One region of the Micromonospora sp. NPDC000316 genome, then DNA from elsewhere that is predicted to be linked to it. Evidence: riboswitches for the same ligand, from Rfam matches in the RefSeq annotation. Region 1 holds a riboswitch; each other region holds the start of a gene.

Region 1 (9,701 bases):
GGTCAGCACCAGTGGCCTCGGCAACGGCCTGCCGCAGTCCGAGCTGGAGAAGATCGCCAAGGGGATCACTGTCGCCGACGTCAACAACGTGTCGACCTGGACCCCTGCGGCGGACGCCCTCCAACCGTAACGACCAGCACCGGCCCGGTGGCGCTCGACCTTCGGTCAGCTCCGGGACGGGCACACCATGGGCATGGGCAACTGCCGGCGGTTTCGGCAGTTGCCCATGCCCGTATGAGGGGATGTGCCGGCTCGTCCACTACCGTCGGGTGGTGGCGGTCAGGGCGGCGGGAGCGTTTCGTCGGACCCCGATCGAGCGATCAGACCAGCGGGTCGCATGGGACCGGGCGGACCAGGCCTTCTTCGCCGCCGGAGCGTGTCACATCCTCGCCTGGGCCTGCCGAGAGTCCTATCCCGACAGGTCCATCGAGATAGCCGCGGTACGCCGCCCGGGCGAGCGACAGGTCCTGCACACATACGCGGTCTGGGATGGCTGGGCCTTCGACCACTCAGGCTGGAACCCGGAGCAGCGACTGCTGGCCGTCAACACAGACTTTGAAGGCCACGCGCTGGAGCGCTTCAAGATCGCAGAAAGTCTCGCTGAGTTCTGCGAGAAGCACCACCACCGCATGCCGAACCAGTACTGGCATGACCCGCGCCCCCGTGCTCGCGACTACGTCGGCCGATACGCCCCGCCCTGGGCATAGCTCCGTACCGGGCGGTTGGCCGGTCTCATGCTGGAGATTGCCGGGAGTCGAGCCGGGCAACCCTGCGTGCCCCGGCCGTACGTCGGTAGCTCGCGTCGAGCAACTCGTTGACTTCGTCCCAGTCGGTGTCCGCGGTCAGGTCCACCCCGATCCACCCGTAGGGGCCGAGGTAGGCCGGCACGAAGCAGCGGTCCTCGTCCAACAGCGCCGTTCGCTCGTCGGGGTCAACGAGCACGAGCAGCGAATGTTCATGCTGCTGGTAGACGCCGTCGACTTTCACCGATCCTCCGTAGTACGCGAAGACCTTTGTGGTGAAGAAGGTGGGACGTCCGTGGGAGATCTTCTCGGCCGCGTCGGGGAACGCCAGGGCGAGCGTGCGCAGCCGGTTCAGGAGTGGATCTGCTTCGTCGAACATCATGAGGTGCGGCATCCCGGAAGGTAAGCACACGGCGGGCCTGGCGGCGGTAGCCGGTGCTCGGCGGAGCTGGACTGGGATACTGCCGCGACGGTCGGATGATCTCCTACTCGAGTTCGAGTTTCGGTACGGGAAGTCGATCGCTGCCGAGGGAGAAGAGGCGACGTAGCTGCAGGCGAAGTTGTTCGATCTCGTGGTTGTCGAGGTGGAGCCTGACCTGGTACATCGCGGAGCGTGTTCCCCAGGTCCGGGCCGCGCCGTCGGTCAGCCGTAGGCGTAGCACCCGCCGGGTCAGCTGGAGCGCGACCAGCCCTTGCACGACCGGTACGTGGTGCTCGGTGACCAGGCAGTATCCGTCGTCGTCGCCGGGGTCGTAGTCGTCGTGGGCGGGGTCGAATGCCTGGAGCTCCAGGCTGCGGGGCTGGTCGTCGAGGTCACGGCCGGCCAGAGCAACGCACAGGACGCTGCCTTCGTCGCGGATCACCAGTTCCGACGCGGTGAAGCCATTGCGGGTCCGGCGCAAGAGCGCCGCGGCGAGCCGGCGTATCGGCCCGGGTGCTTCACCTGGGCCGTAAGGCCGGCCGCTGTCGAACGTGATGTGGCGCTGGACGTGTTCGACAGCCAGCTCCGGCATGCTGTAGTTCAGCTCGGTGACGCCGCCCGGCCCGACGAACCGTAGGGCCACGTCGCCGGCCACGTTCGGGCCGTGCTGCTGCCACCAGCCGGCCAACGGCGCCGCGAGGACCGACAGATCACCGAGTTCGTCAGCGGTGAACCGCACGACGTCACCGATGCGGTCGATCTCGATACCGTTGGCAGTGGAGGCCCTGGCAAGGGACGTCAGCATTCCCTCCGGGTCCACTGTCTGACCACGGACGACAAGGCTTACCCCGAATCCCACCGGCACGCGAGGAAGCGTAGACGCCGGTCGCGTAGCGCACATCAGCCCAGGACTGATGGCACTCTCATCGGCGGGTCTCGAAGAGGTTCACAGCGACGTTCCCGAGGCCCGAGGTGATCATGCGCTTGACACCTCGACGAGGCCTTCGTCGAGGTGGCGACCGGCCAGCTATGCTCCTGGTGGCGCTGGTTCGCCTGGTCGTGACCGGCTGGGCGTCGTAAGAGGGAACCCGGTGGAAGTCCGGGGCTGCCCCGCAGCGGTGAGTGGGAACGACCGCCGTCATCAGCACTGGGCTACGGCCTGGGAAGCGACGGCCAGTAGGGGACCGGCGCGACCGGTCAGGCCCGCGAGTCCGAAGACCTGCCCGCGCCGCGTACACAACCGTGTGCGCTGCCGTCGGCCTCGCGGGTGGGCTGAGCGGGTGACGTGCCGCGTGACGTGCGGCGGTGCGTGCTCGTCAGCGTGTGTCCGCGGTTTCGGTGGTGTGGTTTCCCGAGGGACGGACTGCCGCTGTGTATGACACCACCACGATCGACGGCCGGGCGCCGTCGGCGTCGCACCTGACCCTGTCGCAGATCATGGACCAGCATCACACGAACCTGATGGGTACGGTGCACGGTGGCCGGATCCTCAATCTCATCGACTCGGTGGCTGGGGTGGTCGCCGCCCGTCATTCCGACGGCCCGGCGGTGACCGCCGCGATCGACGAGACCGCGTTTCTGCGGGCGGTGCGGGTCGGTGACGTCGTGCACGTCGATGCCCGGATCACCTGGGCTGGGCGCAGCTCGATGGAGGTGGCCGTCAAGGTGACCGCCGACCGGTGGGACCGGGCGGTGCCGCCCACCGATGTGGCCACCGCCCACCTGGTCATGGTCGCCGTCGACGACGACGGCCAGCCGCGTACGGTGCCGCCGCTGTTGCCGGAGACCGACGGTGACCGGCGGCGGTACCGGGAGGCGGAGATCCGCCGCGAGCACCGGCTGGCCCTGCGGCGGGCGCTGCTCGACGGCGCCGAGGACCGTTGAGACGTGCTCGGGTCTGCTGGCCGGATGGCCGACGGCCGGCGGCGACGGCCGGCATTGACGACGCTGGCCGCGTCGCTGTCGCGGGGTGGACGTGGCTCGGTCGCGCCTGGTAGGCAGGCGAGTGTGCGCATCGTTTCGCTGTTGCCTGCGGCCACGGACATCGTGGCCATGCTCGGCCTGACCGGGCACCTGGTCGGCCGTACCCACGAGTGTGACTGGCCGCCGGGGATCCTGGCCGACATCCCGGCGGTGACGGCGACGTCTTTGCCGGAGGCTTTGACGAGCCGGGAGATCTCGGCGTCGATCGCCGGCGACCCGCACCGAGGTTCGTCGTTGTACCAGCTCGATGTGGCAATGCTGGATGACCTGAAGCCGGATCTGATCCTCACTCAGGATCTGTGCGACGTGTGTGCGGTCTCCTACGAGCGGGTCAATGACGCGGTTCGCCTGATCGACCTCGACACCAGGGTGGTGTCCCTGGAGGCGAGGACCATCGGCGGGATCCTGGACACGGTCGATGCCGTGGCCGCGCTTACCGGCACCGAAGGCAGGGCAGCGGAGATCCGAGCCGACAGCGAGCGTCGCCTCGCCGCACTGCCGGGGTCGGTGACCGGCGCGCCGACTGTGTTGTTCGTCGAGTGGCTCGACCCGTTGATGCCCGGCGGGCACTGGGTGCCGGAGCAGATCACCTATGCGGGCGGGCGGTCTCTGCTGCTCGGGCCCGGAGCGCACAGCACCCCGTACCGGTGGTCGGTGGTCGCGGACCTGGCTCCCGATGTGGTGGTGTTCGGGCCGTGTGGGTTCACGCCCGAGCGGACGTTCGACGAGGTGTCCGTGGCGGCCGCGCAACCCGGCTGGGCGGCCCTGCCTGCGGTCCGTCAGGGGCAGGTGTGGGTGGTCGACGGGCCCGCCTACTTCAACAGGCCCGGCCCCAGGGTCGTCGACGGCGCGGAGATCCTCGCCGCCATCCTCGCTGGCCGCCCGGACTCCCGCGCTCGGAGGGTTCCCGTCGACGCAGGCTGACACCGCCGTCCGAGTGGCCGACATCGGCGGCGACGAGGCGGGGCAGGGCTTGTTCGACGTCCGCGCCTTCGTAGCTGACGGATGGGCGACGCAGCGGAAGCCGTACGGCTGGCGTACGACAGCCTGGACGGAGGGTCGCGGCTGTCGGCCCGGTCCTGCCGTACCTCGCACCGGAGATGTTGGAATCATTGTTGTGGTGATGGCATGCAGTTTCGGGTGTTAGGTCCGCCGGAGGTCCTCCGGGACGGGCGAGTGGTGCCCGTCGGAGGGCCGAAGCAGCAGGCTCTGCTGGCCCTCTTCCTGCTGCGACCCAACCGGTTCGTCGCCGCCGACTGGCTGGTCGAGGCGCTGTGGGACGGCCGGCCACCAGCCAGCGCCCACATGACGCTGCGCACGTACGTCGCCGGGTTGCGTCGGGTCGTGGAGCCCGAGCGGTCCCATCGCGAGCCGGCGCGGATCCTGCGGAGCCGCCCGAGAGGGTACGAGCTGCGGGTGAAAGCCGAGGCCATCGACGCGTTCCGGTTCGGCAGCCTGGTGGACCGGGCGGCGGATGCGTTCGCGGCCGGGGAGCCGGCGGCCGCCGAGGGCTGCTATGCCGAGGCGTTGGCGTTGTGGCGGGGCGAGCCGCTGGCGGGCGTCGCCGAGCTGGCGGCGGTGCGCCCGGAGGTGACACGGCTGGCCGAGCTGCGGCTGAGCGCCGAGGAGGGGCGTTTGACCGCAGCCGTCGTGGCCGGCCGGCACGCGTCGGAGCTGGCGGAACTGCGCCGGTTCGTGTCGGCGAACCCGCTGCGCGAGGGAGCTCGGGCGCAGTTGATGTTGGCGCTGTACCGGTCCGGCCGGCAGACGGAGGCGCTGGCGGCCTTCGACGAGGGGCGCCGGATCCTGGCCAGCGAGTACGGGCTCGACCCCGGGGAACAGATCCGGGCGGTGCACCGGCTGATCCTGGAGCAGATCGAACCAGCGGAGCCCGGCAGCCCGGCGACCGTCGGTCCGGACGTCGTGCGGGGCGGGCCGCGCTCGGAGGAGGACGCGGCCACACCGTCCGGGCGGGATCCGGTCGTCGGCGTACCGCCGGCCGAGGGTGCGGACCCGCTTGTGGGTCGTGGCGCGGAGCTGGAGCGGCTGCGGGAATCGCTCGACGCGGCAACCCGGCACGGCGGGCGGGTGCTGGCTCTGGTGGGGGAGGCCGGCATCGGCAAGTCGAGCCTTGCCACGGCACTCGGCGGGCTGGCCGCCGCGAACGGCGTCCCCGTGGTCTGGGGCCGCTGTCCCGATGTCGGCCAGGCGCCGCCGTTCTGGCTGTGGAGCCAGGTGGTACGCGCGCTCGTGGCGATGCCGGAGGCCAGCGCCACGGGCTCGGCGAGCCGGCTCGGCGGGTTCGCCGCGGGGTCGCTGCCGGGCCCGGCAGACGGTGGCGGGCTCGACCCGACCGCGCGCTTCCAGGTGTACGAGGCGGTGTCGGAACTGGTGCACGCGGTGGCCCGGCGGTGCGGCCTGCTTGTCGTGCTGGACGACCTGCACGCCGCCGACCCGGACTCGCTGCTGTTGCTGCGGTTCCTCTCCGCCGATCTGTCGGCGGCGCGGGCACTCGTGGTGGCCACCCTTCGGCCGTACGACCATGACCCGGCAGTGGTGGCGACCGTCGCCGAGCTGGCTCGCGGTCGGGGGTTCGGTCAGCTCCGGCTCGCCGGGCTGGACGCGTCCTCGGTCGCCGACCTCGTCCGGGACCGGACCGGGGTGGCACCGCCGGAGCCCGTCGTGGCTCGACTCGTCGCCCGTACCGGCGGAAATCCGTTCTTCATCACCGAGCTGCTCCGGTCCCGGACGGACCCGGCCGCCGCCGGGGAGCTGCCGCCGAGCATCCGCGACACCGTACGGCTGCGGCTCGGCGGGTTGCCCGATCCCGCCCGGCGCTGCCTCGACCTGCTCAGCGTGGCCGGACACGACCTGGACCTCCACGTGATGGCGGCGGCGCTGGACACCACGGCCCCGGCGGTGGCCGAGGGGCTCGCCCCCGCCTACACGGCCGCACTTGTGACCGAGGCCGGACCGGGCGCGGTCACCTTCCGCCATCCGCTCATCGCCGAGGTCACCTACGCCGAACTGGTCCCGCCGCACCGGGCCGCACTGCATGCCCGGCTGGCAGTGGTCTACGAGCGGGTCGCGGATGTCGCACCTGCCGAGTTGGCCCACCACTACGGTCAGGCGATCGGTCTCGGCCACGGTGACGACCACCTGCGGTGGTCGCTGCTCGCCGCCGACGACGCGACCCGGCGGGTCGCCTACGAGGACGCACTCGGTCACCTCGAACGTGCCGCGCACCGGCTGGCCCCGGCCGCGCAGGTCTCGCCCGACGCGGCGTCGACCGAACTGACAGTCCAGTTGCACCGCGCGTCGCTGTTGCAGATGACTGTCGGTGTCGGCAGCGACGCGGTCGACCAGGTCTGCGCCCGTGCCCGTGAGCTGCTGGCGCTCGTCGGGCCCGAAGTGGACATCCGGCACGCGCTCTGGGCGCTTGGCGAGTTGGCCGCCAACCGGGCCGAGTTCGCGATCTGCGCGGACCTCGCCGGGCGCCTGGCGCGGGCCGAGGACGACGGCAGCCGGCTGACCGTCGTTGCCGGCGAGTACCTGCTCGGCGCGGTCGGCTACTTCACCGGCCAGCCGGCCGACGCCGAACGACGGCTCACCGCCGCGATCGACCGGCTGGGAACTGTCGATCGCGGGCTGCTGCGCCGGGAGGTCGGCCGGCGGCCGGTCCTGGGCTGCCACAACTTCCGGGCATTGGTCCGCTCGGTACGCGGCAACCCCTCCGGCGCCTGGGCGGACATCGCCGATGCCGAGGCACTCGCCGAGGAGCTGGACGACCCGTACGGCCGGGCGAACGCGGCGCTGTACGCCGCCTGGCTGGCGATGCAGGAACACGACGTCGCGGCGGCCGACGCCGCAGGGCGGCGGTGCCGGAACATCGGTAGGGCCACCGGCCTGCCGCACATGATGGCGACTGGCGCGTTCTTCAAGGAGTGGGCTGCCGCGCGCGGCGGGGAGCACGGCCGGCTGGAAGCGATGCGCGCCGCCGGTGACGAGATCTACCGTCCCGGACTGCGGTCCACCCGGACGATCACGCTCTGCGCGGTCGCCGAGGCGTACCTGACCGCCGGGCGCACGGAGACCGCGGCGAGGCTGGCCGGGGAGGCGCTGGCCGTGGCCGACCAGGTGGGCGAGCGGGTGTTCGTCGCGGAACTGCACCGCATCCGTGGCGTCGCGCGCCGCGACCGCACGGAGTGGGACATCGGGGCCCGGATCGCCGCCGAGCAGGGCGCCGGGCTGTTGCTGCCCCGGTTCGCCGCCGAGGACGCCTTCTGACCGTGTGGTAGAGCCCGCCTCCACGCCCTCTCCACAACTTTCCTACGCCTAGCTGGTGCCCTGGTTCACGTCGGGGAGGACGGCCGGAGCCGTCCCCACAGGAACGTGTTCCGAGAGGGCACCGCCATGCGTCCAGTTCAGCCGCCGGTTCACCACCCGGTCCAGGAGATCGACGTGGCCGTCATCGGCTGCGGGCCGGTCGGTGCGCTCACCGCCAACCTGCTCGGCGCTCGCGGCGTCACCACACTTGTCGTGGAGCGGAGCGAGGCCCCGCACGGCCAGCCGCGGGCGTTCTCCTGCGACGACGAGGCGCTACGCATCTACCAGCAGGCCGACCTGCTCGACGAGGTACGCGATGAGACGATCGCTCCGCCGCTCGTCGAGTACGTCAACCGTGTGGGCCGGGTCTTCGCCCGGATGGCGTTGTCCGAGACGGACTTCGGGTACGGGCACGCACCGCTTCGCTTCTTCGACCAGCCACGGCTGGAACGGACGCTGCGGACCGGGCTGGACCGCTTCCCGCACGTCCAGCTCTCGCTCGGCACCGAACTGGTAGGCCTCGAGCAGGACCGGGACGGGGTGACAGTGCTCCTGTCCGACGTGGCAACCGGTGCACGGCGGGCAGTGCGCGCCAGGTACGTGCTCGGCTGCGACGGCGCCCGCAGCGCCACCCGAGCCGCCGTCCGGATCCCGTTGGGCGGGACGAGCTACGACGAGCCGTGGCTGGCGATCTCCGGCGACGTGCCGCCCGACGGCGTCCGGGTCCGGGACACCAGGTTCGTCTGCGACTGGCAGCGCCCGGCGTTCGTGTCTCCCGGCGCGTCCGGCAGCTACCGGCTGGAGTTCATGCTGCGGCCGGGGGAGACCGAAGACGACATGCGGCGTCCGGAGATGATCGCCGCGCTCGTCTCGCCGTACGTCGACCCGGACCGGTTCGACGTCACCCGCGCGGTGGTCTACAGCTTCCACCACCTCATCGCCGAGCGCTGGCGTGAGGGAAGGGTGTTCCTGGTGGGCGACGCGGCTCACCAGATGCCGCCGTTCATGGGGCAGGGACTGTGCAGCGGTCTGCGCGACGCGGCGAACCTGTCGTGGAAGCTGTCTCTGGTGCTGTCCGGCGCGGCCGACGCCGCCGTGCTGGACACGTACGAGACCGAGCGGCGCCCGCACACCGTGGAGATGGCGCAGACGAGCGTCCGGCTGGGACGCGTCTTCCTGGCCCGCAGCCGGTCCACCGCCTGGATGCGGGACACCGTGCTCCGGGCCGTCCAGACGATCCCCCGGGTACGGCGGTTCCTGGAACGGTTCGAGTTCAAGCCGGTGCCGGCGTACCGGCGGGGTCTCATGGCCGGCGGCCGGCGCGACGGCGTGGTGGGGACGATGTTTCCCCAGCCGCGGATCCTTCTCCCGGGATCGTCCGGTGGACGCCTGCTCGACGAGGCGCTCGGCGACGGCTTCGCCGTGCTCGGCCTGGCCACTGAGGGCGGTTCGCTCGGAGCGCGGTGGCGAGGGCTGCCGGTGCGGTTCGTCGCCGTCCACCCGGCCGGCACCCCGGTGGCTGACCTGCCGGACCGGTCCGGGGACGGCCAGCCCGACCGGGTCGATGTCGTCGACGTCGACGGTGTGCTCGGCGAGTGGCTCCGGCGCCACGGCGCCGACCTGGTGGTGCTGCGGCCGGACCGGTTCGTGTTCGCCCTGTCGGCGACCGTCGGGATCGAGCGGGTCGGACGGGATCTGTCGGCCGCCCTCCGCGTGCCGTCGCACCGGCCGGACGGGTCCCTGCGACAGGCGAGCGGGCAGGCCTCATGACCGGGCGCGACCACCTGCCCCCGCCGAGGTCCAGGTCAGTACCGGACCTGCACTCCCATCTTGCGCCAGGTGCGCGGGCCGACCACGCCGTCGGCGGCGAGGCCCTGCATCTTCTGGTACCAGCGCACCCCGGCCTCGGTCCGGGCGCCGAACTTCCCGTCCGCCTTGCCGCACTGCCGCTCGCCGATGAACCGCTGGACGAAGCCGACGTCGTCGCCCGTCGCGTCCCGGCGCAGCGTACGGCTACCGGGCGTCCGTCGCGGCTGAGCCGGCGGCTTGCTCTGCGGCTTCGCGGGCGTGGCCGGCTTGGGGGGAGTCGACGGCTTCGCCGGGGTCGGCTTGGACGCCGCGCGGAGGGCCGCCACGGTCTTCGGCCCGACCAGGCCGTCGACCGTGAGCTTCTTCGCCTTCTGGAAGCCGCGTACCCACGCCTCGGTCCGACTGCCGAAATCGCCGTC
Region 2 (9,701 bases), on a different contig from region 1:
GCCTCGTAGTCGAAGGGGAACGCGAAGTCGACAGCGAACTGGTCCAGCCGCGCCCGCGTCGACAGTCCGCCGACGTACCGCCTGACCTCGGCGGAGTCGAGGCTGGCGAGATCCCGGCGCGGCGACGCCCGGTTTTCGCCGTCATCTGTCACGAGTCGCAGGATCACCGGCCGGTGGGGGTCGTCCGGGCCGCACACGTCGCTGTTGATCCAGACGCCACCGGGCACCGTGTGGTCGTGGATGCGGCGGGCGAACTGCAACAGTGACTCCCGCTGCCGCCCGTACGACCAGATCTCGTGGGTCAACGCGAAGGTGAGGGTGGTGTCCACCGAGCGCTCCTTCAGGACCGCGCCACCGAGGACGTTCCGGTGGAAGAAGTACACGTTGGCGTTGCGGAACACGCCCTGCGCCTTCTTGTGCAGGCACTCCTGATAGAGGTGTCGGGCGACCTCGACGCCGATGAGGTCGCTCTCGTGCAGGCCGGGTTCCCGATCGGCCAACTCCAGGACCGCCCCGGCGCCGCAGCCGATATCGACGATACGGCCGGGTTGCACGTACTGACGGACGGCGTCCCACTTGCGCTCGGCGGCACCGGCGAAGGCCTCCACGTAGGTCCGGTAGTCGCGGGTGACGGTAAGGCCCCCCTCGTCGCCGACGAGCGGATCGTTGACCACCATCCGGATCTCGTCGACCAGGCGGTAACGCTCGAAGACGTCGATCGTCGCCGGGTGCGTCAGCTCGCGCCACGTGTCGTCGCCCGCGGCCAGGCGCAGCAGGACATCCCACGGCCGTTCCGGCGTGATCTGCAGCCCGGGGTCGGCCTCGACCTGCGCGATGGTGAAACCGAGCTGCTCGTACAGCTTGGCGACCTCCGGAGTCGAGCAGGCCACCAGGGTGTCCGCAGGAGCGAGTTCGAGTCCGGTGGCCACCGCGATGTTCTTGAGGGTCACCTCGGCGAAGTCGTCGGTGTACGCGGTGTCGAAGATCGGCACGACCATCGAACGCAGTCCGCTCAGCACACTGAATCGCTCGATCGCGGCCTCCCGGCGGTGGTACGGGACCGGATTACGCTTGGTGTTCTCGTGGTTGGCGGAGGTCACCGCCCAGACGATCGTGGTAGCGCCGTCCTCGGCGAGCCGCCGCAGGTAGTCAGCCTGGAAGCGGGTCAGCAGGTGATGGCGTCCAGGAAAGAGCACGAAGCGGGTGGACGGGCCAGCCATGATCACCCCACGTTGTTCCTGCCGAGGTACGGCCCGCGATGGTAACGGGTCGGTGCCGGGTGTCACCGAGGCAGGTGCCCGCCCCAGCGGTGGCCGTCCGTGGCGCAGCCGGGACTGTACGCGGTGACGGCTCGCCGCCGCGGCCCGGTGAATGGCCGCTCCGCCGGTGGGATCGCCGACCGAGGCCCGGTTCGACAAGCGAGTCGACACAGCCTCTCCGGCCGCCGGGACCTCAGACCCCTCTATTGTCATTCGTCGATTCGTGGTAGAAATCCGTCGCGCGGGCCGACAACGGCCAAGGTTTTCTTCATGTGGAGGCGATGTGCGGGTCTTCGCCGGGTGGCTTGTGGGTTTCACCGTTGCCGCAGGGATCGTGGCACCGGCCGACCTGGTCGCGGGAGCCGCGACAACCGCACCAGCACCGACTGCCGGGGTGCCGCTGGCCACCGGCCCGCAGCCCGGCACCTTCACCGGCCGCGGGTTCGACACCTGCACGGCGCCGTCACAGGCCGCCATGGACACGTGGCGGGCCAGCTCGCCCTACAGCGCGATCGGCATCTACATCAGTGGAGACAGCCGTAGCTGCTCCCAGCCCAACCTCACGGCGACGTGGGTGGCCAACCAGACGAACAACGGATGGCGACTGCTCCCCGTCGAGCTGGGCTACCAGGCACCGTGCGGCACCCGCGCCCCGAAGATGTCCGCCGACCCCGCCACCGCCCGGTCACAGGGCGTCTCCGCGGCGAACAGATCCGCGAACGCCGCCCAGGCCCTGGGCATCGGCGGTGCGAGCACCGTCTACAACGACATCGAGCAGTACCCGTCAAACGCGTCGTGCCGGGCCGCCGTGCTGTCGTTCCTGTCCGGCTGGGTCGAGCAACTGCACACACGCGGCTACCTCGCCGGCATGTACTCCAGCGGCTCGTCCGGCATCAAGGACGTCTGCGACGCGTACGGCAACCCGAGCTACACGCGACTCGACCAGATCTGGATCGGTTGGTGGAACGGGGTGGCCGACACGCAGGCCGGCAGCTACTGCCCCGACGCCTACTACGCGAACCAGCAGCGGGTGCACCAGTACGCCGGCGACGTCACCGAGACGTGGGGCGGTGTGACGATGAAGATCGACCGCAACTACCTCGACCTGAGGGTCACGCAGACCCCGCCGCAGCAGTGGACCACGACCATCGACAACAGCACGTCGGGCGGGTTCACGGCGAGCACCGCATGGGGCACCTCGACCTACTCCGGCCAGCGGTACGGCACCGACTACCGGTTCGCGAACCCGGTGCCGTCCAGCGACGTCGCCTGGTTCCGGTCGACGATTCCGGCAACCGGAAACTACGAGATCTCGGTCTGGTATCCGGCCGACGCCGGCTACAACGATCAGACGCCGTATCTGGTGGCGACCACCACCGGAAACAGGTCGGTGTCCGTCAACCAGCGGACCAATGGCGGCCGATGGGTCTCGATCGGTGTGTTCACCCTGGCCGCTGGCACAGGCAACACCGTCGGCGTGAGCCGCTGGACCGGTGGCACCGGGCTCGTGATCGCCGACGCGGTACGGATCACGCGGGCCTGAACTCTCGCGTCGGGTGCCTGCCGAGCGGGGCGGACCTCAGGCTCGGTACTGGTCGTGGCGGGCGTACAGGTCGGTCCACTCCTCTTCGGACAGGGTCCGGCCGGTGGCGGCGATTTCGGCGAGTTCGCGGAAGTAGGTCTCGCGCGGCGCGCCGGGCGCGAACAGGATCAGCATCACGGCCTCGGCGTCGCTGTCGTTGCTGAAGCCGTGCACGCCACCCTCGGGCACGTAGAGGAAGTCACCGGGATGCCCGTCGACCCAATCCGACCCGTCGTAGAGCCGTACGGTGCCGGAGACGACGTAGAAGGACTCGGAGAAGGTTCGGTGAAAGTGCGCCTCGGCGCCGCCCGCCCTGGCCGGCATTCGCCACTCGTAGAGGCCGAAGCGGCCCTCGGTGGCGGTCCCTGGGGCGACGAAGCGGCCGACCGTGCCGGACCCCATCACCGCCCGCTCCTGCGCGGCCTCGGGGTGCAGCACCGCGCTGCCCGCGCCAAAATCCGCCGTGTACGTCATAACGATTCCTCCCCAACCAGTTTGTAGATAGCCCTCTGTCGGTGCCTCGGTCGGCCGTGGCCCGCCAGGCGTACCGCCGGACCCATGGCCAGGCCTGCGGCCAGGAACAGCCCGCCGAGCATCAGCCAGCCGATTGTCCCCAGACCCATCAGCAGCGTCGTGAGCAGGACCGGCCCGAGCATCCGCGCGATCTGTGGCGCCATGCCGAAGAAGCCCTGGTACTGGCCCTGCCGGTCGGGCGGCGCCAGTGCGAAGCCCAACTCCCAACTACTGCTGGCCTGCACCATCTCCCCGAGCACCTGCACCGCGGCGGCGGCGAGGAGCACCGCGGACGCCGCCCACGCCCCGTCGACCATCGGGGACACGGCGTATCCGGCGCAGGCGACGAGCAGTACCCAGCCGGCATGCCCGCTGGCTCGACCCGCGGTGCGGGGGTCGGTGACCCGGCGGGCCACCCGGACCTGCAACAGCACCACGCAGGTCATGTTCACGGCGAGCAGCACGGCGCTCATCGACGTGGGCGCGTCGGTGCGCTCGGCGATCCACAGGGGCAGCGCCAGGCTGAGCAACGGCATGTTCAGATACATGACCGCGTTCAAGATCATAATCAGGGCGTACGGACGGTCCCGCAGCACGGCCAGCCGCCGCTGCGCCGGCCGCGCCGCGTCCGTCGGCGCCACCTCGGGTAGCCGGCGCACCACCGCGGCGGCGGCCAGGAAACTCACCGCGTCCAGGACGAAGACCGCGAGGTACGCCGGCACGGTGTCCACCAGGAGCGCCAGCGCGCCCAGCCCCGCACCGACGGCCAGCCCGGCGTTGAGCGTCGCCTGCAGATGCGCCCGTACCGTCATTCGCCGTTCCGGCTCGACCAGCCCGGCCAGCAGCGCCTGCCGGCTGGCCGTGAGTCCGGCCTGGCAGCACGCGTAGCCGCAGGTGAGAAGCACGAAGAGCGGAAACGAGCGGACCACGAGAAAGACGCTCAGGGCACCGGCGGTGCCCACCGCGAAGATCGTCGCCATCCGACGTGGCCCATGGCGGTCGGCCAGTTGGCCGGCGGGTACCCCGGCCAGGATGCCTGCCGACCAGCCCACGGTGAGGGCGATCCCGATCTGGGTCGGGGACAGGCCAACCACCCGGATGAAGAACAACGCCGAACAGGCGTAGAACGCTCCATCGCCGAGCGAGTTGGCGAGCTGGGCGAGAGCCAGCACCCGCGGCGGGCCGGCGGGCGGGATGATCCGGGGCACAGCGCTCCTCGTCTCGTGGTGGGTCAGTCGACCCGTGGTCCACCGGTACGTCCGCGCTTGAGTTCGTAGAAGCCGGCCGTGCCGGAGACCAGCAGCACCCCGTCCCACAGCCGGCCGGCGTCCTCGCCGCGCGGCACCGAGGCTCACCACCGGGCCGAAGAACGCGGTGACCGTGCCGTCCGGCCCGGGCACCTGGATCGCCGGCGTGCCGAGGTCCTCCCCCACCGGGTCGAGCCCGTTGTGGTGGCTCAACCGGAGCGCGTCGTCGTGGTCGTTCACGTCGGCGGCCTCGGCGAGGGCGGGGTCCAGGTGCAGTTCGGCCAGCGCGTCGCGGTACAGGTCGGGCCCGATCGGCGTCTTGTCGTGGTGGATGCGGTTGCCGAGCGCGGTGTACAGGTCCCGCAGCACCGGGGTGCCGTACTTCTGCTCGGCGGCGGTCAGCACCCGGACCGGGCCGAGGGTGTTCGACAGCCACCGCTCGTACCACGGCTCCAGGCCGTCGCGGCCCTGGTTGAGCAGCCACAGACTCATCACGTGGAAGCGCACCTCCACGGTCCGGACCCGCTCGACCTCGAGCAGCCAGCGGGAGGTGTTCCAGGCCCACGGACACTTCGGATCGAACCACATGTCAACGACAGTCATCGAAGACTCCCCTTCCCGTAGTCATTCAAGACCCGGGAATTGGCGTGCAGAAGTGCCGATTCTGGCCGTGTTGATTGGGCCAATGTAGGGTGCACGCCGTGGACATCCACGTCAGCCTGGTCGGCCCCGGGGACCGCGCGTCGAGGATCTACCGGCAGTTGCTGGACGCGATCCTGGACGGCCGGCTGCGTCCCGGCGAACGGCTGCCGCCCACCCGTGAGCTGGCACTGCGGCTCGACGTCGCCCGGAACACGGTCGCCGTCGCCTACGAGCGACTGACCGCCGAGGGCCTGGTGGTCGCCCGGGTCGGTGCGGGGACCTTCGTGACCGACGAGCCGGTCGCCCGCGCCCGGCCCCGCCCGGCCCCGGCCGGCGGGGTACGCCCCCGAGCGCTCTGGGCGTCCGCCGGGCCGACTCCTGTCGCCGCGCAGCAGCCCGCGTACGACTTCCGCTTGGGCACGCCCGACGCCGAGCTGTTCCCGCTCGGCACGTGGCGGCGGCTGGTGGCCGGCGAACTCCGCGCATCGACCGTGCGGCGCGGCTACCGCGCACCGGACGGCCATCCCGACCTGCGCGCCGCGATCGCCCGGTACGCCGGTCTCGCCCGGTCGGTGCGTGGCCGCGCCGACGACGTGATCGTCACCCACGGTGCCCAGCAGGCCCTGGACCTCGTCGGCCGGGTCATGATCGAGCCGGGCGACCGGGTAGCGGTCGAGGAGCCCGGGTATCCACCAGCCCGGCGACTGTTCCACAGCCTCGGGGCCCGGGTGGTGCCCGTTCCGGTGGACGACGAGGGGTTGGACGTCGCTGCGCTGCCCGGCGACACGCGACTGGTCTACGTCACCCCGTCGCACCAGTTGCCGCTGGGTACGCCGATGTCACTGGCCCGCCGCGCGGCACTGCTCGACTGGGTCGCTGACCGGGACGCCGTCATCGTCGAGGACGACTACGACACCGAGTTCCGCTTCTCGGCGCGGACGCTGGACCCGCTGCAGACCCTCGACCGGACCGGCAAGGTCGTCTACGTCGGCACCTTCTCGAAGACCCTGCTCCCCATGCTGCGCCTCGGTTTCCTCGTCGCTCCGGCGTCGTTGCGACCGGCGCTGCTCGCCGCGAAACAGCTCACCGACTGGCACGGCGACCACACCAGCCAGGCCGCACTGGCCCGCTTCATCGACTCCGGCGAGCTGCCGCGGCACATCCGAAAGGCCACCCGGGTCTACGCCGAGCGGCGGGCCCTGATTGACGCCGCGCTGCGGAACGACTTCGCCGAGTGGCTCGTCCCGGTGCCGTCCACGGCCGGCCTGCACCTGTGCGCACGACTACGGCCGGACGTATCCGTCGACCCGGCCACGGTCGTCGAACGGGCCGCCGACCACGGCGTCGCCGTCGAGGAACTCGCCCCCTACCATGCCGGTGACCGCCAGACGTCTGGACTGATCCTCGGCTACGGCGCCATTCAGACGGAACGGGTGCCCGAGGGACTCCGGCTGCTCGCCCGCTGCTTCTCGGGCGGGACGGGGAGTCGGGCGGATCCCAAATCCGTGGCGCGATTCGTCTCCCGTTCGTCCGGGCCGCTATGGTCTCGGTGGCACAAACGTTGCGAGGTGCCCCACGCGAGTGGGGAGAATCGGGAAGCCGGTGTGAGTCCGGCACGGGCCCGCCGCGGTGACCGGGGAGCTGCCACCTACGCGTACCAGACGCAGCCACTGGCCCTGAGGGGCTGGGAAGGCGGGTGACCAGCGCAGATCCGGGAGTCCGAAGACCGGCCTCGCGTCATCGGCCCCGTCAGGGGCACGAGCGCAGCGGGAGCCTGCCTTGAACACCGGACTCTACGAGACCATTCACCGCCGCCGGGACGTACGTGCCCAGTTCACCGGGGCGCCGATCCCCGACGAGACGTTGCACCGGATCCTCGCGGCGGCGCACGCCGCGCCGAGCGTCGGTCTTTCCCAACCTTGGGACTTCATCCTGGTCCGCGATCCTGAGCTGCGGCAGGAATTCCACCGACACGTGGAACGGGAACGGGAACGGGACACCTTCGCGGCCACGCTCGACGGCGTGGCGGCGGAACGCTTCGCCCGGATCAAGATCGATGGCGTACGCGAGTCGACGTTGTCGGTAGTGGTTACGTACGACCCGGAGCGGGGTGGTCCGGCCGTGCTCGGTCGTCACGCGATCGCCGACGCCGGCCTCTACTCGGTCTGCCTGGCGATCCAGAACCTGTGGCTGGCCGCGACCGCCGAGCAACTCGGAGTCGGTTGGGTTTCGTTCTATCGGGAGCCGTTCCTGCGCGACCTGCTCGGCATTCCGGCCACCGTCCGCCCGGTGGCGTGGCTCTGCCTCGGCCCGGTCACCCACCTGGAGCAGACGCCCGACCTGGAGCGGCACGGCTGGCAGCAGCGACGACCGGTGTCGTCGATGATCCACCACGATCGTTGGACGACTGGCTGATCGGCTGACCGGGTGGCTGGCGCTCCCCCGCCAGCCACCCGGCGATCTGCCTCGACAACCCCGACGAGGCGCCCTCACCGCCGCCACCCTGCGGCTGTGGTGATCAGCGAGTGGTGCTGACAACGGGCTCCACCAAGAGCTCAGCCGCTTCGGCGGTTGCCCCATTGGCGCGGGCTCTGCACCGAGCCCCGGCCTGCGATGTGCTGGCCCTTTCCATGTGGTTGAGGCGACGTGGCCTTGCCCTTCGCGCGCCGGGCAGCCCGATTTTCGTGAACGGCAGGCTGGTCGGCCTCGGCGGTGGCCGAGGATTCGGCATCCGCCGCGTTGTCGTCCTGGACGGGCTCAGGCTCCGGCATCGGTATCTCCCTGGATTGGTGGGGCGCCCTGCGGGCCATCGGCAGCCGACGGACGCGGGCTGCTCGGCGCCGGTGTGGGCACCCATGACGGTATCGCAACGCCGAGCCCGTCCGATCGACGGTCTCTCAGCCTCGATCGGTCGTTCGCGTAGTGCGCGCCGCGGCGATGAGGCTGCTGGAAGCGGCTCGACCCGCGTACGCACCGCGTCGTCCTGGACGATGACGCCGAGCGGGCGAGATCGGTCGATCTCGCCCGCTCCTACTTCGTGGCGCAATTCAGCGCGCCTCGGCGTACCTGTGCTGGCTACCGCACCGTCAGGTTCTGGTAGTTGGCGGCGTGACTCTGGTAGGTCGGGTTGCCGGAGTAGGCAACGTGCACCCGGTACTGCCCGCGCTGCAGATTGGCAGTCTGCAGCGTCACGACGGCCTTGCCGTCCACCAGTGGCACGACCTGCACGGTGCCGGCGAAGGTGACAGTGGCCTCGCCGGTCGGGGTCGGAGCCTCCTTCTTTCCGCCCTTTGGCTCGACAGTCACGTCCAGCGTGAATGTCTTCCCGCGGACGACCGACGCCGGCGCCGTCTTCGCATGGACCTTGACGGCATTCGGGCCGGACGGCACCACGAACGAGGCCGTTCCTTGCGACGCCTTCAGGTAGTCGAAGCCGAGGTACTCGACCGTGACCGTCCGGGCACCCGCAGGCAGGCCCGCCGGCAGCGTGACAGTGGCCGCACCGTCGCTCAGGTGGGCGAGCGTCGACCACGAGCCGAGGCTGAACCGCACCTGGCCGCCGGTTTCGAACCCGTCAGCCGCCTTGACAGTTGCGGTGACAGTGGTCGACTCGGATCCGCTCGCGTACGGCTCCACAGCCACCTCGGTGGTGGTCGTGACGTCGCTGTTCGCGATCCCACGGATGTCGTTCCACTCGCGCAGGGTCAGCGGGATCACCGTGCCGTGACGCGGACGTACGACGCCCGCGTTGGTCATCGTGATCGCCTTGGGGTTCCAGGTCGGTGCCTCGATGTTCTCGTGGCACGCAGCCTGGTATCCACCACCGTTCGTGTACCGGTCACCCCAGAGGTAGAACTGGCCCGGGCAGGCGGTGTCACCAGGGTTGGCCTTGAAGATGACGGGCCCCTCGTAACCCTGGTTGGGGTCCCACGTCGTACGCCCCAGAGCCGGAGCGAGCGTCGTCCAGTTGTCGACGTTGCTGTCCAAGAAGTTGGTGTGCTTCTCCGAGAAGATGTCCGACCCTCGGTTGCCCGCCTCGTTCTTGGTCACCCGGTAGTAGTAGTCACCGACCTTGATCGCGGTCGTGTCGATCCGCGACAGCGGGGCCGGGTCCTGCCAGACCTGGGGAGCGGAGAACGTCTGGAAGTCGCGCGTCGTGGTGTACCACATCTGCGCGTTGCCCTGCCCCGTGCGGTTCACGGGGTTGTCCCACAGCGACTGTGCCCAGAAGACGACGTAGGCGCCGATCTCCTCGACCCACAGCGACTCGGGTGCGAAGGCGTTTCCCGCGTCGTCGGGCGCGACCTTCACGTGCCGCTGAGGAGTCCAGTTGACGAGGTCATGCGACTCGAACACCTCGATGTACTGGGTGTCGTTGATGGCGTACCCGCCCTGGTCGTACCAGTTCAGGTCGGTAGCGATCATGTAGAACGTGTCGCCGTCGGGCGAGCGGACGAT
Region 3 (9,701 bases), on a different contig from region 1:
CGCACCCGATGGTCGGGTCCTGGTCCGGCTGCCGGAATGGCTGCCGTTGACCGTCCTGTTCGTCCTGCTCGCGGCTGCCGCGGCGGTCCAGGCGGTCGCCAGCGCGCGGGCGTACGGGCAGGTCAGTGGCGACTCCGCGGTGCGTGGCCGCTGGTACGGCTGCGCCTGGGCCCTGGGGTCGGTGAGCGTGTACACGGCGGTCGGGCGAATCTCCGAGCACCTGCCAGCCGACCAGGCCAGCCTGCTCTGGTCGGCGATCGCCGTCGGGCTGACCGGCGCCCTGCACATGGCCGGCGGAGCCATCTGGCTGGACCGGGACCTGTTCCGGCTGGGCGCCTGGATCAGCGTGATCAACGTGGTCGGCACGATCGCCGGGCCCAGCTGGCACGCGCTTGTCATCGCGGTGGCCGGCGGAGGCGGAATCCTGGCCGCCGGAGCGGTCGCCCGACGACGACAGCGGCAACGGTCGTGACCGAACTGGACCCGGTCATCCACGCGCAGGCGCGGCTGCGGGTGGTCGCCACCCTCTCGACGCTCAACGACGGCGACCGGATTGCCTTTCCCCGATTGCAGGATCTGCTCGCGATGACCGCTGGCAACCTCTCCGTGCACCTCCGCAAGCTGGAGGACGCCGGCTACGTGGAGATCAGCAAGACCCACCGTGGACGCACCCCGACCACGCTGATCCGGCTCAGCAGACGCGGTCGGCTGGCGTTCGAGGAATACACGGAGGCCATCCGCACCCTGCTCGACCCCACCCAGCTCGATCCGACCCCGTCGAAGGAGCAGCCATGACACTCGCCCGCGCCGACCAGGCCAGCCGCCGGTACGGCGACGTCCTCGCCCTCGACCGCGTCGACCTGGAGGTCCACGCCGGTGAACTGGTCGGCCTGCTCGGCCCGAACGGCGCCGGCAAGAGCACCCTGATGAACCTGCTTGTCGGCCTCCGCCGTCCCACCTCGGGCCGCGTCGAGTTGTTCGGCCGCGACCCCCGCGACCCAACCTCCCGCCGACAGATCGGCGTCACCCCGCAGGAGACCGGCCTGCCGGGCACGCTCCGGGTGGGCGAGGTCGTCGACTTCGTCTCCGCGCACTACCCGGACCCGGTGCCCCGGGGCGAACTGCTCGACCGTTTCGGCCTGGGTGACCTCGCCCGACGGCAGACCGGTGGGCTCTCCGGCGGCCAGCGGCGTCGGCTTGCGGTGGCGCTGGCGTTCGTCGGCCGGCCCCGTCTCGTGCTGCTTGACGAGCCGACGACAGGCCTGGACGTGGCAGCCCGGCACACGCTCTGGGATGCGATCCGCGCGTTTCACGACGACGGCGGAACCGTCCTGTTGAGCAGCCACTACCTGGAGGAGGTGGAGGCGCTCGCGCACCGGGTGGTGGTGATCGGGCAGGGCCGGGTGCTCGCCGACGACACGGTGGCGGCGGTGCGCGGCATCGTCGGCGTACGCCGGGTCAGCCTGGTCGCCGACGCGCTGCCCGAGCTGCCCGGTGTGGTCCGCACCGAACGGATCGACGGCCGGCTGCACCTGCTCACCACCGACGCCGACGAACTGGTCCGGGCGCTGGTCACCGCCGGGGTCACGTTCGTCGACCTGGAGGTGCGGCCGACGTCGCTGGAAGAGGCGTTCCTCGCCATCACCGGCACCGACCAGCCCACCGCCGAGAGCCAAGCCACCACGACCCGCCAGCCCACCGCCGAAAGCCAGCCCACGGCCGCCAGCCAGCCCGCCGCTGCCGGCGGCCAGCCCACCGCCGCTGCCGGCGGCCGACCCACCGCCGTCTGAGGAGGCGCACCGTGCAGCTCGCCCTGGTCCACGCCCGCTACCAGCTTCTGGAGCTCATCCGGATCCCGGTGGCCATCGTCGGCAGCGCCTTCTTCCCGGCCGCCGCCATGATCTTCTTTGTGGTGCCGTTCGCCGGTGACGATCCGGTAGGTGCCACCTTCGCCACCGCGTCGATGGTCACGTTCTCGGTGATGAGCGCCAACATCTTCCAGTACGGCGTCGGCGTCGCCGAGGATCGCGACCAGCCGTGGAGCCCGTACACCCGGACTTTGCCCGCCGGGCCGGCGCCCCGCTTCGCCGGCCGGGTGCTGGCCGGCCTGGTGCTTACATACCTGTCGCTGATCCCGGTCGTGGTGATCGGCGCGACCCTGACCGCGGCCCGGATCACCCCGGCGGCGTTTCTGCTGGCCGTCGTCACCGTGGCCGTCATCTCGGTGCCGTTCACGCTGATGGGGCTGACCATCGGCTACTCGATGCCGAGCAAGGCAGCCATCGTGGTGGCGCAGGTCGTCTTCCTGCCGCTCGCGTTCGGCGGCGGCCTGCTCTCCGCTCCGGGGGACGCACCCGGGTTCATCGAGACCATCGCGCCGTTCCTGCCCACCCGGGGTGCGGCCGAGCTGATGTGGGCGGCGGTAGGCGACTACCGTGTCGAGCCGCTGTCGTTGATCATGCTCGGTGTCTGGGTGGTGCTGCTCGCCACGCTCGCCGCCTGGGCGTACCGGCGGGACGAGGGTCGCCGGTTCAGCTGACGATTCGTCCGTTTCCGCCCCGGGCCGCGTCGGGACGGTGCCAGGATTCCCGCAGGGGGGCCGCCGTGGCCACCCCGGCCGAGAGGGGTCTTGACGTGAGCACCGTCCCGCCGGGTACGCCCTGCTGGGCCGACCTGGCCACCCCGGATCTGACCGACGCGCGGCGGTTCTACCCCGAGCTGTTCGGCTGGACCGGACGGGTGACACCGGAGCCCGAGGCGGGCGGCTACACCGTGTTCCTGCTCGACGGGCAGCCGGTCGCCGGAGTGGGACCGCCGGCGATTCCCGACCAGGTGCCGATCTGGTCGACGTACCTCGCCACCGACGACGCGGAACTCGTCGCCGGCCGGGTCGAACGGGCCGGCGGGCAGGTCGTGGTGCCGCCGTTCGAGGTCTTCGACCGGGGACGGATGGCGGTCTTCGCCGACCCGGCGGGAGCGACGTTCAGCGTCTGGCAGCCGCAGGCCATGGCCGGCGCCGAGGTGTTCAACGTGCCCGGCGCGATGAGCTGGAACGAGCTGGTCACCCCCGACCCGGAAGGCGCGAAGGTCTTCTACGAGCTGGTGTTCGGCTGGCAGCCGGACGAGCAGCCGGTCGGCGGGATGACGTACACGGGGTGGCGGCTCGGCGCTCGGATCGTCGCCGGGATGATGCCGCCGCTGGCCGACGACTTCCCGGCCGACCTGCCCGCGTACTGGACCGTGTACTTCGCGGTGGCCGACGCGGACGCCACGGCGGCCCGCGCCGCAGAGCTGGGCGGAACCATCCTCGTCCCACCCCGCGACATCCCGACGGGCCGGTTCGCCGCCCTACGCGACCCCCAGGGCGCGCTCTTCTCGGTGATCGACCTGGGCCCGGACGAGAGCTGACCGCCCAGGTCAGCGGCGGGCGGGGCGAACGGGAACAACCAGGGGGCCGTGGGTGCCGGGGACGACGCGGACGCTGGCCCGGTAGTGGGTCGCGAGGAGGTGCTCGGTCAGCACCTCGGGTGGTGTTCCGGCGGCCACCACCCGGCCCTCGTCGAGCATCACCATCCGGTCGGCGTACTCGCCGGCCACGGAGAGGTCGTGCATCGTGGCGAGCACGGTCAGGCCGTGTGCGCGGCGCAACTGGTCGACCAGCTCCAGCACCTCCTGTTGGTGGCCGATGTCCAGGGCGCTTGTCGGCTCGTCGAGCAGCAGCAGCGTCGCGCCTTGGGCCAGCGCTCGGGCCAGGAAGACCCGCTGCCGTTCACCCCCGGAGAGGGTCGCCAGCTCGCGGCGGTGGAAGCCGACGAGGTCCAACCGATCCAGCACCTCGTGCACGGCGTCGACGTCGGCGGCCGACTCCCGGCCCAGCGGCGCGATGTACGGGGTGCGACCGAGCAGCACGTAGTCCAGTACCGACATGCCGGGCGGCACCACCGGTGACTGCGCCACGGTGGCCACCACCCGGGCGCGCTCCCGGCGGCGTAGCGCGGTGCTCGCCGTACCGAAGAGGGTGATCGCACCGGGCGCGGGCAGCAGCCCGCCGACGGCGCGCAACAGTGTCGATTTGCCGGCGCCGTTCGGGCCGATCACGGTTACCCACTCGCCGGCGGCGACAGTGAGGTCGATGCCGGTGAGGATCGGCGTGCCGTCCAGGCTGACGTGCAGCCCCCGGACCTCGACCGCCGGCACGCCCGGGCCGGGCTCGGCACCACCGACCGGCCCGGCACCGGCAGCGCGCCCGGCGACGGGCTCGGCAGCGGGCTCGCGGCTCACGTGAGCACCCGCCGGGCGGTGCGCAGGACGAGGACGAAGAACGGGCCGCCGAGTAGGGCGGTGACCACGCCGATGGGCACCTCGGCCGGGGCGGCGGCGGTGCGGGCCACCACGTCGGTAAGGGCCAGGAACGCGGCCCCGAACAGCATCGACAGCGGCAGGATCACCCGGTAGCTCGACCCGGCGAGCAGCCGGACGGTGTGCGGCACGATGATGCCGACGAAGCCGATCAGGCCGGTCGCGGAGACCGCCGCGGCGGTGCCCAGCGACGCGGCGGCGATCAGCAGGTAGCGGGACCGCTGCGGGTGCAGGCCGAGGCTGCGCGCCTCGTCGTCGCCGAGCGCGAGGACGTCCAGTTCGCGGCGGTGCAGCAGCACCACCACTGTGGTCACCACCGCGTACGGCAGCACCAGCAGCACGTCGTGCCAGCCGGCGGTGGCCAGCCGGCCCAGCAGCCAGGAGTAGACCGACTGGATGGTGTCGGAGTGCCGTTGCAGCAGGTACGTCTGCCCGGCGGAGAGGAACGCGGAGACCGCGACCCCGGCCAGGATCAGCATCGCCGGGGATCGGCTCCGCCCGCCGGCCGCGCCGAGCAGGTAGGTCATCGTCACGGCGACAAGCGACCCGACGAACGCCGCCAACGGGATGGTCAGCGGCAGCCCGGAGATCGCGCCCTCGCGGCCGGCGCCGCCGAGGGCGATCACCGCGGTGACCGCGAGGCCCGCGCCGGCTGCCACCCCGAGCAGGTACGGGTCGGCGAGCGGGTTGCGGAACACGCCCTGGTAGCAGCCGCCGGCCAGGGCGAGCAGACCACCGACGAGCAGGCCCAGCACGACCCGGGGCAGCCGCAACTCGGTGACGATGGCGATTTCCCGCTCGGTCAACCCGCTCTCCAGGTGCACCCCGGGGATCAGGTTGAGCAGTTCGGCGGCGACGCTGCCCGGCGGCAGGCTTACCGGGCCGAGCGACACCCCGGCGACGAGCGCGACGAGCACCGCGAACACCCCGGCGGCCAACCAGCGCTTGCGCAGGCCGGCGGGCCGGGACGCGAGCTGCGTCCCGGCCGACCGCCTGGTTGGTGCCGGAGTGGCCACCGGAAGCAGTCCGGTCACCGACGGACGTCGATCACGCGGGCACCTTGACGACCGCGTCGATGACGACCCGGAGCAGGTCCACGATCCGTGGGCCCCAGCGGGAGGCGATGTCGTCGTCAAGCGGCACGACCTGGTTGTTCTTCACCGCGGTGACCCCGGCCCAGCCGCTGCGGGCCTTTACCGAGTCGGCGTTCTGCTGGCAGCACTTGGCGTCGGCCAGGAAGACGAAGTCGGGGTCGGCCTTGACGATGAACTCCTGGGACAGCTGCGGGTAGCCGGCGCTCTTGCCGTCCGCGTCGGCCGGGTCGGCGATGTTGCTCAGGCCGGCCAGGTCGTAGATCGAGCCGATGAAGGTCTTGCTTGTCGCGCTGTAGAGCTCCGGACCCAGCTCGTGGAAGTAGGTGAGCTTCTCGGCGCGCTGCGGCACGTCCTTGACCAGCTTGGTGATGTCGTCCTTCATCCGGGTGACGACGTCGGTGGCCTGGTCGGCGTGCCCGGTAAGCGTGCCCAGGTCGGCGATCTGCCGGTAGGAGTCGTCGAGCGTGGTCGCCGCCGGGGTCAGGTACACCGGGATCTTCAGCTTGCCGAGTTGGTCGACGATCTTGTTGCGGTCGTCGGAGAGCACCACCAGGTCGGGGTTCTTGCTGGCGATCGCCTCGGCGTTGGGCTGGAAGCCGGACAGGTCGGTCTTGGGCGCGTCGGCCGGATAGTTGGACTGGTCGTCGGCCGCGGTCACCTGCGGGCCGGCACCGATGGCGAAGAGCATCTCGGTGGCGGTGGGCGCCAGCGACACGATCTTCTCGGGCCGCTTGTCGAGGGTGAGCGAGCCGACAGTGACCGGGTAGCTGACGCTCGCCGAACCTGCGCCGGGCGTCGGCTGGTCGGCGGTCTTCTCGGCGCAGGCGCCGAGCGCGAGCGCGACGACCGCGAGCGTCGCGGCGAAGAGCCGGGGGGTACGTCTGGACATGGAACCTCCTGTCGGTCGAGGAGTGTGGTGCTTCGCCGACAGGGCTTCCGTACGCCCGCCCACGAGGCGCCCTTCCTCGAGAGCGCGTGTCGCGACCGATCCGCAGGCGACCTGGCTTGTCCCCACCGTCGGGTGGGGCATCACAGTTGCGGGACAGCGCCGGTTTCACACCGGCTTCGCTGCGGAGTGGTCGCTAAGACGGTAGCGCACCGATGGGGCTGGAGGTTCGGAGCGGGTGGTGGGGCCCCGCCGGGGCGGAACGGGGCCCCACCCGATCAGGAGGCGGTGATTGTGACGTTGTCCACAGCCGCCTCCACGAGGCTCGCACCGGAGGCGTCCGCCGCCTCCACGAGGATCCGCACGGACTGGCCGGCGTACGGGGTGAGGTTGAGGTTCGCCACCGCCCAACTCCCGTTGCGGTTGGTCGCCGCGCCGGCCTGGGTGAGCAGCGCTGTGGTGCCGCCGTTGTGCACCACGCTCACCCGCAGGTAGTCGGCCGACGACGCGTTCGAGCCGTGTGCCAGATACCAGGCCAGGGACAGGGTGAGTGTGCCCGACGACGGCAGGGTCACCGCCGGGGACCTGGCACTTGTCACCCCACCGTCGACGTCGTAGTCACCGGCCGCCGAGCCAGCGAGCCGGCCGGTGACCAGGTCGTTCGAGCCGGCGTACGGGGTGAGCTGCTTGGCGCCGGAGGAGGTGGTCGCCTGGGCTGCGCCCCGCTCCCACGCCCCGCTTGTGGCGGCGTCCGTGCCGGACGGGTTGGTGGTCCACCCGGTGGCGGTCTCGAAGGTGTCCGACCAGACCGTGGTGCCGCCACCACCGCCGCCGCAGTACTGCGCCTGCTTGCCGATGACCCGGTACGGGCAGTCGGCGTACTCGCTGAGCATCAGCACCGCCTCGCGGTTGCGGCTGGTCTGCGCGGGAATCACCTCGTCGGGCGGGTAGAAGCCGCCGCCGCTCGCCGAGCCCGGGTACATCTCGAATGTGTACGCCCAGATGTTGTGGGTGGCCCACATCCAGTCGATGCTGTCGCCGTCGGTGATGTAGAGGTCGCTGGACTGCTGCGGTGTGTAGTTGTTCGTCGCCGCCATCTGCTGTCCGAGGGTGGCGAAGGTGTTGTACTGGTCGGCGTTCATCCCGGCCGCCGTGTTCGCCGTGGTGTAGCCGTACGGCCAGAGCACCAACTGCGAGTACGTGTGGAAGTCGATGTTCGCCTTGATCTGCTGTGTCCCACCGACCACGCGACTGTTGACGAAGTTGCGCAGGGCCTGGGTCTCCGGCGCGGAGAACGCCGACGGGCCGCGGTAGGTCTCCGACGAGGTCGAGCCCGACGAGCCGCCGCAGCAACCCCAGTTGTAGGACCAGTTGCGGTTCAGGTCGGTGCCGACGTTCGACGAGCCGCTGTTGGGCTGGCGGTTCTTGCGCCAGGACCGGTACGACCCGGTGGCGATGTCGTACTCGCTGCCGTCCGGGTTGACCGTCGGCACGATCCAGATCTCCCGGCTGTTGACGATGTTGGTGATCCGGGAGTCGCTGCCGTAGCTGTCGGTGAAGAGGTTGAGCAGGTAGATCGCCATTTCGACGGTCAGGTGCTCGCGGGCGTGCTGCTGGGCGTTGAACAGAATCTCCGGTTCGTTCTCGTCGGTGCCGACGTTGTCGGAGATCTTCACGGCCATCAGGTCGCGGCCCTCGTACGACGTACCAATGCTGATCTTGCGGGCGATGGCCGGGTGGTCGGTCACGGCCTTGTTCACGACGGCCGTCAGTTCCGCGTAGTCGTGGTAGTTGGAGTCGGCGGGCGGGAAGGCCAACGTGCCCATCTCACCGGCGCCGCGTTCGGCGTTCGGTGGCGGGGTGAGCGGTTCCAGGCGGAATCCGAGCCTGCCGATCGCGGCGGCTTCGGCGGCGGTGGCCGAGATGTGCAGGACTCCGTGTTCGGAGTAGTCGATGGCAGCCCCGGTGCGGGCCACCGCGTTGCGGTCGGCGAGGGTCCGGGGCCCGAGCACCCGGTAGCCGGCGGCGGCCGACTCGGCGGTGCGATCGGGTGCGGGTTTCGCGGCGACCGGTCCGGCGGCCACGGTGACGATGCCCAGCCCGGTGACGACGGCGAGCACCAGGAGACGGCGGAGAGGGTTGGGCGTGCGGAGGGTCATGAACTACCTCCTTGAAGGGCGGGACATCCCGCTCGGTGATGCACACTTCACCATCAGCCACATGGTCGAATCAATATCCGTCGTTGCCTTGTGCATCCCAGATTCACCATCGCTGCGGCAATGATTTTCCTCCCGGGAACATCTGGCGAAACTTCCCTCCGCGCGGAACACTGACCAGCGACGATGCACCTCTGGACACCGCGGAGCACCCATGGCCAGTTCCCGCTTGCACGCGGCCGCCCTCGCGGGCGTCAGCGCGCTCACCCTGCTCGCCACCACAGCCCCCGCCACAGCAGGGCGACCACCCACCCCCGCCCACGACGAGCAGATCACCTTCCAGGAATGGTCGGGGCCCGCCGACTGGCACCGGGGCAGCAGCGCCGGCACCCGCGTCGTGCCCGGCGCTCGAACGGGCGTCACCCTGGCCCGCCCGGCCGGCACCATCGAGTACGCCGATCCGCACACCGGCGCCACCCGCACCTGGGAGTACGGCACCTGGACCTCGCCGGTGACCCGGATCGGCTTCGACGCCACCGAACTGATCGCCTCCTGGAACGCCGAGACCCCCGCCGGCACCTGGATCCAGGTCGAGATGCAGGGCAGCTACACGAGCGGCGACCAGACCCCCTGGTACGTCATGGGTCGCTGGGCCTCCGGCGACACCGACATCAAGCGGACAAGCGTCAACCGGCAGGGTGATCCCTGGTCGACGATCTGGACCGACACCTTCAGCATCGACGACGCCACCGCCGGGGTGCTGCTGCGGTCCTACCAACTGCGGCTGACCCTCTACCGAGCACCCGGGCAGACCGCCGCGCCTGTGGTCCGGATGCTCGGCGCGATGAGCTCCACAGTGCCGGACCGGTTCACCGTCACACCGAGCGCCGGGCGCATCGCCTGGGGGGTCGAGTTGCCGGTGCCGCGCTACTCGCAGAACGTGCACAGTGGGCACTACCCCGAGTACGACGGCGGCGGCGAGGCATGGTGCTCGCCCACCTCCACGGAGATGGTCGTCGAGTACTGGGGGCGCAGGCCGTCGGCGGCCGACACCTCCTGGGTGGACCCGACCTACCCCGACCCGACTGTCAACCACGCCGCCCGGATGGTCTTCGACTACGCGTACGACGGCGCGGGCAACTGGCCGTTCAACACCGCGTACGCGGCAAGCTTCCCCGGACTGGAGGGCCGTGTCACCCGGCTGCA

Evidence for each region. A riboswitch is a leader RNA that binds a small molecule or an ion and turns the genes downstream of it on or off. The one in region 1 is predicted to bind cobalamin.
Region 2: another riboswitch for cobalamin. It lies ahead of bluB (5,6-dimethylbenzimidazole synthase); the one in region 1 lies ahead of ACFY2Q_RS17410 (acyl-CoA thioesterase).
Region 3: another riboswitch for cobalamin. It lies ahead of ACFY2Q_RS01630 (ABC transporter substrate-binding protein); the one in region 1 lies ahead of ACFY2Q_RS17410 (acyl-CoA thioesterase).

Annotation. Positions count from the first base shown of each region.
Region 1 covers NZ_JBIAZG010000007.1:228,634-238,334, reverse strand. Annotated here, with positions in the region: gene ACFY2Q_RS17430 (hypothetical protein) at 1-130, shown strand, start outside; gene ACFY2Q_RS17425 (hypothetical protein) at 273-707, shown strand; gene ACFY2Q_RS17420 (MmcQ/YjbR family DNA-binding protein) at 733-1,137, opposite strand; gene ACFY2Q_RS17415 (hypothetical protein) at 1,229-2,029, opposite strand; cobalamin riboswitch at 2,193-2,406, shown strand; gene ACFY2Q_RS17410 (acyl-CoA thioesterase) at 2,602-3,048, shown strand; gene ACFY2Q_RS17405 (ABC transporter substrate-binding protein) at 3,190-4,071, shown strand; gene ACFY2Q_RS17400 (BTAD domain-containing putative transcriptional regulator) at 4,276-7,434, shown strand; gene ACFY2Q_RS17395 (bifunctional 3-(3-hydroxy-phenyl)propionate/3-hydroxycinnamic acid hydroxylase) at 7,561-9,243, shown strand; gene ACFY2Q_RS17390 (peptidoglycan-binding protein) at 9,279-9,701, opposite strand, start outside.
Region 2 covers NZ_JBIAZG010000022.1:14,797-24,497, forward strand. Annotated here, with positions in the region: gene ACFY2Q_RS27510 (class I SAM-dependent methyltransferase) at 1-1,220, opposite strand, end outside; gene ACFY2Q_RS27515 (glycoside hydrolase domain-containing protein) at 1,543-2,802, shown strand; gene ACFY2Q_RS27520 (cupin domain-containing protein) at 2,839-3,315, opposite strand; gene ACFY2Q_RS27525 (MFS transporter) at 3,312-4,670, opposite strand; partial or broken gene ACFY2Q_RS27530 (disulfide bond formation protein DsbA) at 4,586-5,204, opposite strand; partial or broken gene ACFY2Q_RS27535 (PLP-dependent aminotransferase family protein) at 5,303-6,487, shown strand; cobalamin riboswitch at 6,793-6,993, shown strand; gene bluB (5,6-dimethylbenzimidazole synthase) at 7,023-7,658, shown strand; gene ACFY2Q_RS27545 (hypothetical protein) at 7,799-8,014, opposite strand; gene ACFY2Q_RS27550 (immunoglobulin-like domain-containing protein) at 8,319-9,701, opposite strand, start outside.
Region 3 covers NZ_JBIAZG010000001.1:348,501-358,201, forward strand. Annotated here, with positions in the region: gene ACFY2Q_RS01595 (transporter) at 1-472, shown strand, start outside; gene ACFY2Q_RS01600 (transcriptional regulator) at 469-795, shown strand; gene ACFY2Q_RS01605 (ABC transporter ATP-binding protein) at 792-1,790, shown strand; gene ACFY2Q_RS01610 (ABC transporter permease) at 1,802-2,539, shown strand; gene ACFY2Q_RS01615 (VOC family protein) at 2,635-3,408, shown strand; gene ACFY2Q_RS01620 (ABC transporter ATP-binding protein) at 3,418-4,197, opposite strand; gene ACFY2Q_RS01625 (FecCD family ABC transporter permease) at 4,278-5,384, opposite strand; gene ACFY2Q_RS01630 (ABC transporter substrate-binding protein) at 5,407-6,342, opposite strand; cobalamin riboswitch at 6,426-6,571, opposite strand; gene ACFY2Q_RS01635 (M14 family zinc carboxypeptidase) at 6,618-8,498, opposite strand; gene ACFY2Q_RS01640 (C39 family peptidase) at 8,710-9,701, shown strand, end outside.